Linked DNA regions of Luteolibacter sp. LG18. The protein of the gene in region 1 binds, or shares a complex with, the protein of each later gene. Links are inferred from orthologs where the notes say so. Each region holds a gene or a part of one and is shown in the gene's direction. Other genes may lie near its edges.

Region 1 (3,999 bases):
CAGCTTCGCGCTGGAGGGTGGTGGTCCGGACTTGCAGGCGCAGGGGCGGCTTTCGATCCAGCAGGGCGTGCTCACCGCGCTGCCGTTTCTCGATGTGCTGTCGGCCTACGCCGATACCCGTCGTTTCCGCGTGATCCAGCTCACCGAGGCGCATGCCGATTGGAAGTGGACGAAGGAGGCCACGGACTTCGACAAGATCGTGCTCGCGAGCGAGGGGCTGGTGCGGCTGGAAGGTTCGATGAAGATCCGCAAGGGCGCGATCGACGGCCAATTCATGCTGGGGTTGGCTCCCGGCACGCTGGGCACGATCCCCGGCGCGGAAACGGTGGTGTTCCAGCCGGGGCCGAACGGCCTGCTGTGGGCTCCGCTGCATGTCACCGGCACGCTCGAGGATCCGAAGGAGGACCTCAGCGACCGGCTCATCGCCGCGGCGGGCATCCGCATGATCGAGGTGCTGCCGGAAACCGGTGAGAAGGTGCTGAAGTTCACCCGTCAGGTCATCGGCGACGATCCCTCGAAGACCGCGCGGAAGGTGGAGCACGCCGTCGAACAGGGCGTGAAGGCGATCGACAAGGCCAGCGACGTCGTCAACCAGGCCAGCGGACTCCTCGGCGGGCTATTGGGAAATGATCCGCCGCCGCCACCTCCGGAGAAGAAGGAGCCGGAGAAGAAGTAGGGGCCACAAGGAGCAGGGACATTCTTGTCCCGTTCTTCAATGGCCCGTGAAGGGAAGGGGGACTTCGTTCTCTTTCCTGGCTCGGTATTCGAGTGATATCGAGGCTCGTGGCAGAACGGGACAGGAATGTCCCTGCTCCTTGTTTGCCTCACTTGATCGAGAACTTGCGGCCGCGGCCGGATTCCCAGGCGTCCTTCACGCTCTTGAGCAGGGCTTGTAGCTCGTCCTCGCTCTGGAGGCGGAACTCGATGCACTTGGCGTGGGTGGTCTCGGGGAATTTCTTCAGCACCATGTTCTGGGCGTCGGTGGTGCCGGCGCGCTTGGTGGTTTCATCGAGCAGTTGCTTCGCGCGGTCCACGGCATTGCCGACGGTGCTGGAGCCGGTGGCGGGCGGCTCCACGAAGTAGAAGCGGGCGAGCGCCTGGCCGTTGGTGTCCACGTTCACTTCGTGCACGACCACGGTGCCATCGACGAGGTAGGTCTGCTCGCTGATCGAGGTGATGCGGTCGAGCGCCACCATGTAGCTGCCGCCGGGAAGCGCGGCCTGCCAGAAACGGCGGGGACCATCGGCCTCGGTGCCCTTGCTGGAGTCCTGGCCGGTGGTGTCGGTGTTCTGGGCGTGGAGCGGAGCGGAAACGAGAAGCGCGAGCAGCGGAAACAAAGCGAGGGCTTTCATGACAGTGGAAACCCTGTCACGGGCCGTTGGTTTTGGCCAGCACTCCGGTATTTTCGGAAGCATCTTGCCGCCGGTGGCGCGCGCGGGCAGGGGTAGGGCATGCAGGCACCGGTGAAAGGCAGGCTGGCGGCGGGCTTGGGCCCAGCGGGAGAGGAGACGTTCCATCCGTTGGTGGAGCGACCGGGCCTGCTGCTGGAGGAGATCGTCTCGCGGGGCCAGCCGACGCCGGAGGGCGAGTGGTATGACCAGGAGCGGGACGAGTGGGTGTTGCTCGCGAAAGGCCGCGCGACCCTGGTGTTCGATCCCGGCGGGCCAATGGAGCTGGAAACCGGTGAGCATGTGCTCATTCCCGCGCGCCTGCGGCACCGGGTGGAGCGGGTCTCGGTGGATGCGGTGTGGCTGGCGCTGCATTTCGATCCGGCGCTACGGGATTCCTGATGTTCGCTTTTGGGGATTGTTTCGCCGGTAGGGCGACCTCATGCTCAGCGGCATGGTGCGTTTCCGTCCGAACGTGGCGGCTTTGATGGTCCGCCCGGAGCAAGGCCAGCTTTTGATTTGCGAGCGATCGACTCTCCCCGGAGCCTGGCAGTTTCCGCAGGGCGGGGTGGACGCGGGTGAGTCGCTGGAGGCGGCGTTGTTCCGCGAGGTGCGGGAGGAGATCGGGCTGCTGCCGCGTCACTATCAGGTCGTGCGGATGCTGGATGGCTACCGCTACCTCTACCCCGCCGAGGTCCGGGGGAAGAAGCTGAAGAAGCACGGCTTCCACGGCCAGGCCCAGACCTACTTCCTCTGCCATGTCCACCCGGATGCTCCAGCGGTGAACGTGGACCAGAAGCCGCGCGAGTTTTCCTCCTACCGCTGGATCGATCCGGACGAGTTCGAGCTGGAGTGGTTGCCCGCCTTCAAGCGCGACGTCTATCGTCAGGTTATGCGGGACTTCTTCGGAGTTCTTTTGTAAATCCGTAAATTTTATAGATTCGGTATTTAGGGGTTGCCACACCGGAAATTTTAGGGAACTTTACAAACATCCTCGAACCGGGAAGGTTTGGAGTCCAATGTCTGGGGGGAGATTGGAATCCGCTTTGACCTTCCCTGTTCCTTTGGGGGGATAGTGATTGAGGCGCGGGTTCAGCAATGGGCCCGCGCCTTGTTCATCTCCGGGCGGAGGGGAAAAGAACGGCTCAAAAAGGCACGCGTCTTTACAAAACTTTCGTGCAAAAGGCATGTTGAGGGGCGCTTTGTAAACGCGGTTCTCCCGTGAAGGATTGCGTTTTGAGCGGGCAGCTGCTCCCAGGCCTCCTAAAGGAGAGGCATCTAACAAGGAATGTTACTCCGCGCGCGCGGGAGCGGCGGCGGGCAGCTCCTTGCGGGAGAACTCGGTGTTGGCATTGAGATACCAGACCAGCCCGGCGCTCCCCAGCACCGCGAGGATGACGAGGACGACCAACAGCATGCCGAAGCAGGATTTCATGCGGGAGGGATCTTCGGCGTTCAGGCGGAAGTTTCAAGCCGGGCGGCGAAGGCGCCGTCGGTTCCATCGCGGAAAGGCAGTGCCTGGCGGGTGCCGGTGAGCTTTACCTCCGGATGGGCGGCCACGAAGGCGGCGACCTGGTCCTCGTTCTCGTCCTTCTCGATCGAGCAGGTGGAGTAGATGAGGCGACCGCCGGGCTTCAGGCAGGGCAGGGCGTTTTCGAGGATCTGTCGCTGGATCCGGAGCAGGGCCTCGATGTGGTCCTGTTGGAGGCGCCAGCGGACGTCCACGCGGCGGCGGATCACGCCGGAGTTCGAGCAGGGGACGTCGAGCAGGATGGCATCGAAGGCCCCGTGCCACTCGGTCGGAGCGGGCTTCGTCCAATCGTGGACGGCCACTTCGGAGGGTTCGCAGCCGAGGCGTTCGAGGTTCTCACGCAGGCGCGGCAGGCGCTTTTCGTTGGAATCGGTGCAGACCAGCGAGCTGCCGCCTCCCTGGGCCGCGGCGATGAGGAAGGACTTGCCGCCGGGAGCCGCGCAGGCGTCGAGGATGCGTTCGCCGGGCTTCGGATCGAGCAGCTCGACGGAATGGCGGGTCGCCGGGTCCTGGATGTAGATCTGGCCGGCGGCGAGCAGGGCGGACGGTGGCGCGCCTTCCAGCTTGAAGAAGCCGGTGGCTCCTTCCACGGGAGTGCCGGGCATTTCCTCCGGAGCGGGGCGCAGCGGGTTGATGCGGGCGAAGGTTTCCGCGGGCTGGTTGTTCCACTCCATCAGGGCCAGGGTGTTGGCCTTGCCGAAGGCGGACTTCCAGCGGTTGTAGAGCCAGTCCGGATGGGAAAGCGTGATCGCCGGGGCGAGGTCGGCCAGGTCGTCCATCAGCCGCTTCTTCGAAGTGGTGGCGCGGCGCAGGACGGCGTTGATGAGGCCGCGGACGTTGGCCTTGCCGACTTCCACCGTCTCATGGACGGCGGCGTGGTCGGGCAAACCGAGGATGAAGAGCTGGCACAGGCCCACGCGCAGGATATCGCGGGTGTCCGGATCGAGCTTGCCGTTGCGGAGCTTGCCGATCCAGTGGTCGATCACGCGGCGGTTCCGCAGCACGCCGAGGAGGATCGCCTGCAGCAGCCCGCGGTCCTGGGACGAAAGCTGGCGGCGGTGGGCGTGGCGCTCCACCAGC
Region 2 (3,544 bases), 380 kb from region 1 along the record:
AAACGTGTTTTTGTGATAAAACACCCGATCGCCCGCGTAATGGTCGATGTCGCGACACGATAAGGCGGTCCGACTGAAGGTCCTCCAGGTTTTTGGGTTTTTCCTGTGGATCATCGGTCGGACCGCTTCGTTTTTGGAGCTGTAATCCATTCGCGGGGCACGTTGCCCTCTTGATCCATTCCGATGGGGAGTCCCATGATGCAGGGATGAATCGCAAAGTCCGATCAAGCCCCTTCACCGTGGCCTTGATCCCCGCAACCGCCCTGATGGCGGCATCCTGCTCGTATCCGAACCAATTCGTGAATACCCCGCAGGCCACGCCCCATGCGGTGGTGGAAGCGGAAAAGCCCGTCCATTTTTTCGCGGACAATCTCGAGATCATCGAGATCAATGGCCAGCCGACGTCCTTCTGGCGGTCCAGCACTCGGTTTCTGATTCCGCCCGGACGGACGTCGCTCGGAGTCATCCTCAGCTCTCGGAGCACAAGAGCTGGATTCCGGCCCGGCGGCAGCCTGGCGTTCGACGCCCGGGTGGGAGATCATTTCACACTGCATCGCGATCTTTCAGGAGGAAAGGATCACGTGTCGGTCATCCGCCACCGAAATGGCCTGCGGGACCAGACCGTGGCCGGCCACCTGATCGCGGAGGATTGACGGCGCGTTCCGCAGCCCACCCTCGCGCTTGCCACCGGCGTCGAAACCGCGAATGCTCCCGCCCCGCCTCGGGAAACCGCCCATCCAGCCATGAACCGCATCGACGCCGCATTCGCCCGCCTCCGTTCCGAAGGGAAAAAAGCCTTCGTCGCCTACGTGGCCGCCGGTGACCCGGGATTCGAGGCCTCGCTGGAAATCCTCAAGGACCTCGCCGCCGCCGGCGCGGACATCATCGAGCTGGGCCTGCCGTTCTCCGATCCGCTCGCCGATGGCATCGTCAACCAGATGGCCGCCGACCGCGCCCTGAAGGCCGGCATGACCACCGCGAAGTCGCTGGAACTCATCCGCCGCTTCCGCGAGACGAACGAGACCCCGATCGTCCTCTTCACCTACCTCAATCCGGTCTTCACCTACGGCTACGAGCGCTTCCACCAGGACGCCGCCGCCGCCGGGGCCGATGGCATCCTGCTCCTGGACCTGCCGCCGGACGAGGCCGACCAGAACGCCGAGCTCGCCCGCGGCGAGGGACTGAAGCACATCCGCCTGATCGCCCCCACCACCCCCGCCGACCGCGTGGGCCTGCTGGCAAAGAGCGCGGAGGGCTTCATCTACGCCCTCTCCCGCACCGGCGTCACCGGCGGCCACGTCGCCCCCTCCGCGAACATCGCCGCCCAGGTGGCCGCCATCAAGGCCCACACCGAAACCCCGGTCTGCGTCGGCTTCGGCATCACCACCCCGGACCAGGCCAAAATGGTTGCGGAATCCGCGGATGGCGTGATCGTCGGCTCGGCGATCGTCAAGCAGGTGGAGCTCCACCCGGACCGCGCCGCCGCGGCCGTCCGCGAGTTCACCGCCCCGCTCATCGCCGCCACCAAGTCGGTCTGAAACCCTCTTCTCTTCCGTCTTCCTTCTTCAAGTCTTCCGTCTCTCTTCCCATGCTCCTCCACTTCTACAAGATGAACGGTGCCGGCAACGATTTCATCGTCGTCGACAACCGCGACCTGTCCCTCTCCGCTGAACTCGATGGCGACATCATCGCCGCGCTCTGCGACCGTCACCGCGGCATCGGTGCCGATGGCCTGCTGGCCGTCGAACCCGCCGAGAACGGCGCGGACTACAAGTTCCGCTACTACAATGCCGATGGCGGCGAGGCCGAGATGTGCGGCAACGGTGCCCGCTGCTTCGGCCGCTTCACCGCCCACCTCGGCGACGAGCCGGCGGAGCGCGTGACCTTCGAGACCATCGCCGGCACCCTCGCCGCGGACATGGTCGGCGAGAACGTCCGCATCGCCATGTCCGAGCCGAAGGACCTGAAGCTCAACACCGGCGTCGAGATCGAAGACCTCGTCGGCGACCTCCATTTCCTCAACACCGGCGTGCCCCACGTGGTCGTCTTCGTCGACGACCTCGATGAAACCGACGTGGTCGAGCACGGCGCGGCGATCCGTTTCCACGAGGCCTTCGCCCCGGCCGGCACCAACGCGAACTTCGCCAAGGTCCTGGAGCCCGGCCACATCGCCATCCGCACCTACGAGCGCGGCGTGGAGGATGAAACGCTCGCCTGCGGCACCGGCATGGTCGCCAGCGCGCTGATCCACCACCTCCTCACCGGTGCCCCGTCCCCGATCCAGGTGGACGTGGAAGGCGGCGACACCCTGGAGATCGGCTTCGAAAAGACCGGTGACCAGAGCTTCACCAATGTCACCCTCTCCGGTCCCGCCGACTTCGTCTTCGAAGGCGAGATCGAGATCTGAGCCCTTTCTTCCTTCCCGAAACACGGACAGGAATGTCCGTGCTCCCAGTCAAAGCCCGGCCCCACCGCCGGGCTTTTTCGTGCCCGGCTCCCGTGGCCCATTCTCAATTGTCACGTTCGCCAAACGCGCCGCCCTCCCCGGCCGACGACCAACTCACTTTCGAGTTAATAGAGCCCACCGCTCGTAAATCTACTAACAGCAAGGGCCCAATCGCCGAAAACCGGCCTTAACCATGCAATTTCCCATTTATTGCCAAAGCCTCATGCAAATTGCGAACGATTCTCAATTGTAATGTTGCAACTTTACTGACAGGTTTTTCGCGTGACGCGCCTGTTGATAGCCGCCGCTTTGAGTTTAGCACTGCCCGCGCTTGCGAATGACGCGGATCAGGCGCGCAAAACCTTCGAGGCCTACACCGGCTTCCAACAGACCGCGGACAAGCGGATTCTGGACCAACTCACGCCCTTTTGCTCCGGAGCGATCGTGGAAACGGATGGCAAGGTGGAGATCACCAGCCCGCTCTCCAAGGAGCAGTTCCGCGCCGGTGTCCAGGCCGCGCTGGACCAGAAGGCGAAAACCCCGGGCAGCTACGAGGAGGTGACCTACACCGCCGAGTGCGGGCAAATCAGCGCCAAGGGCACGCTGCGCATCCCGCGCACCGGCGGGGATTTCAAGGGCTCCTTCTCCGTGACCTTCAAGAAGACGGAAGCGGGCGAGGTGAAGATCCACTACCTCCGGCTCACGCTGCCGATGGCGGACACGCCGATCAAGAGCCACGGCCTGTTCAGCTTCACCATGCCGGGCGATTGGAAAGCGGTCGATCTGCCCCAGAGCGAGCTCGAGGGCGGCCGCGAGGTCTACGCCGGAAACGCCCAGCTCGGTGCCAGCGGGATGCTGATCTACATGGCCTTCGAGGACGCCACCAAGAAGACCTCGGAGCAGGCGCTGGAAACCTACCCGAGCGCCGTCGCGGAGCCGATCGTCTCGCAGTTGGAGAAGAGCGGGGCCTCGCTCGAATCCCGTGATTTCCAGCCGCTCGCCTCCGGCGACAAGGACCGCTCGTATTTCTCGGTGGTGATGAAGGCCACCAGCGGCGACCGCGGTTACCTCAGCGGCGTGGTGATCCGCACCTCCAAG

Evidence for each region. The genes of interacting proteins can lie anywhere in the genome.
Region 2: the proteins of llg_RS11305 (region 1) and dapF are in contact, whole or in part, in a solved structure (PDB 5YGU), measured with the Escherichia coli proteins. The link is inferred for Luteolibacter sp. LG18 from one-to-one orthologs.

The regions. Positions count from the first base shown.
Region 1 is NZ_AP024600.1:2,710,874-2,714,872, forward strand. Bases 737-3,576 are described here. They hold llg_RS11305 (NUDIX domain-containing protein), read left to right. Parts: upstream 737-1,842; coding sequence 1,843-2,310; downstream 2,311-3,576. Other genes in these bases: llg_RS11295 (hypothetical protein), read right to left, coding at 825-1,352; llg_RS11300 (hypothetical protein), read left to right, coding at 1,464-1,790; llg_RS11310 (hypothetical protein), read right to left, coding at 2,680-2,823; rsmB (16S rRNA (cytosine(967)-C(5))-methyltransferase RsmB), read right to left, coding at 2,844-3,576. Also shown: llg_RS11290 (hypothetical protein), read left to right, coding at 1-676; more of rsmB, read right to left, coding at 3,577-3,999. UniProt on the Escherichia coli protein: Master regulator of 5'-end-dependent mRNA decay.
Region 2 is NZ_AP024600.1:3,089,437-3,092,980, reverse strand. Bases 594-3,497 are described here. They hold dapF (diaminopimelate epimerase), read left to right. Parts: upstream 594-1,588; coding sequence 1,589-2,407; downstream 2,408-3,497. Other genes in these bases: llg_RS12740 (hypothetical protein), read left to right, coding at 2,756-3,497; trpA (tryptophan synthase subunit alpha), read left to right, coding at 744-1,538; llg_RS12755 (hypothetical protein), read left to right, coding at 594-653. In the rest of the region: more of llg_RS12755, read left to right, coding at 240-593; more of llg_RS12740, read left to right, coding at 3,498-3,544. UniProt on the Escherichia coli protein: Involved in the succinylase branch of the L-lysine biosynthesis and in the biosynthesis of the pentapeptide incorporated in the peptidoglycan moiety. Catalyzes the stereoinversion of LL-2,6-diaminopimelate (L,L-DAP) to meso-diaminopimelate (meso-DAP).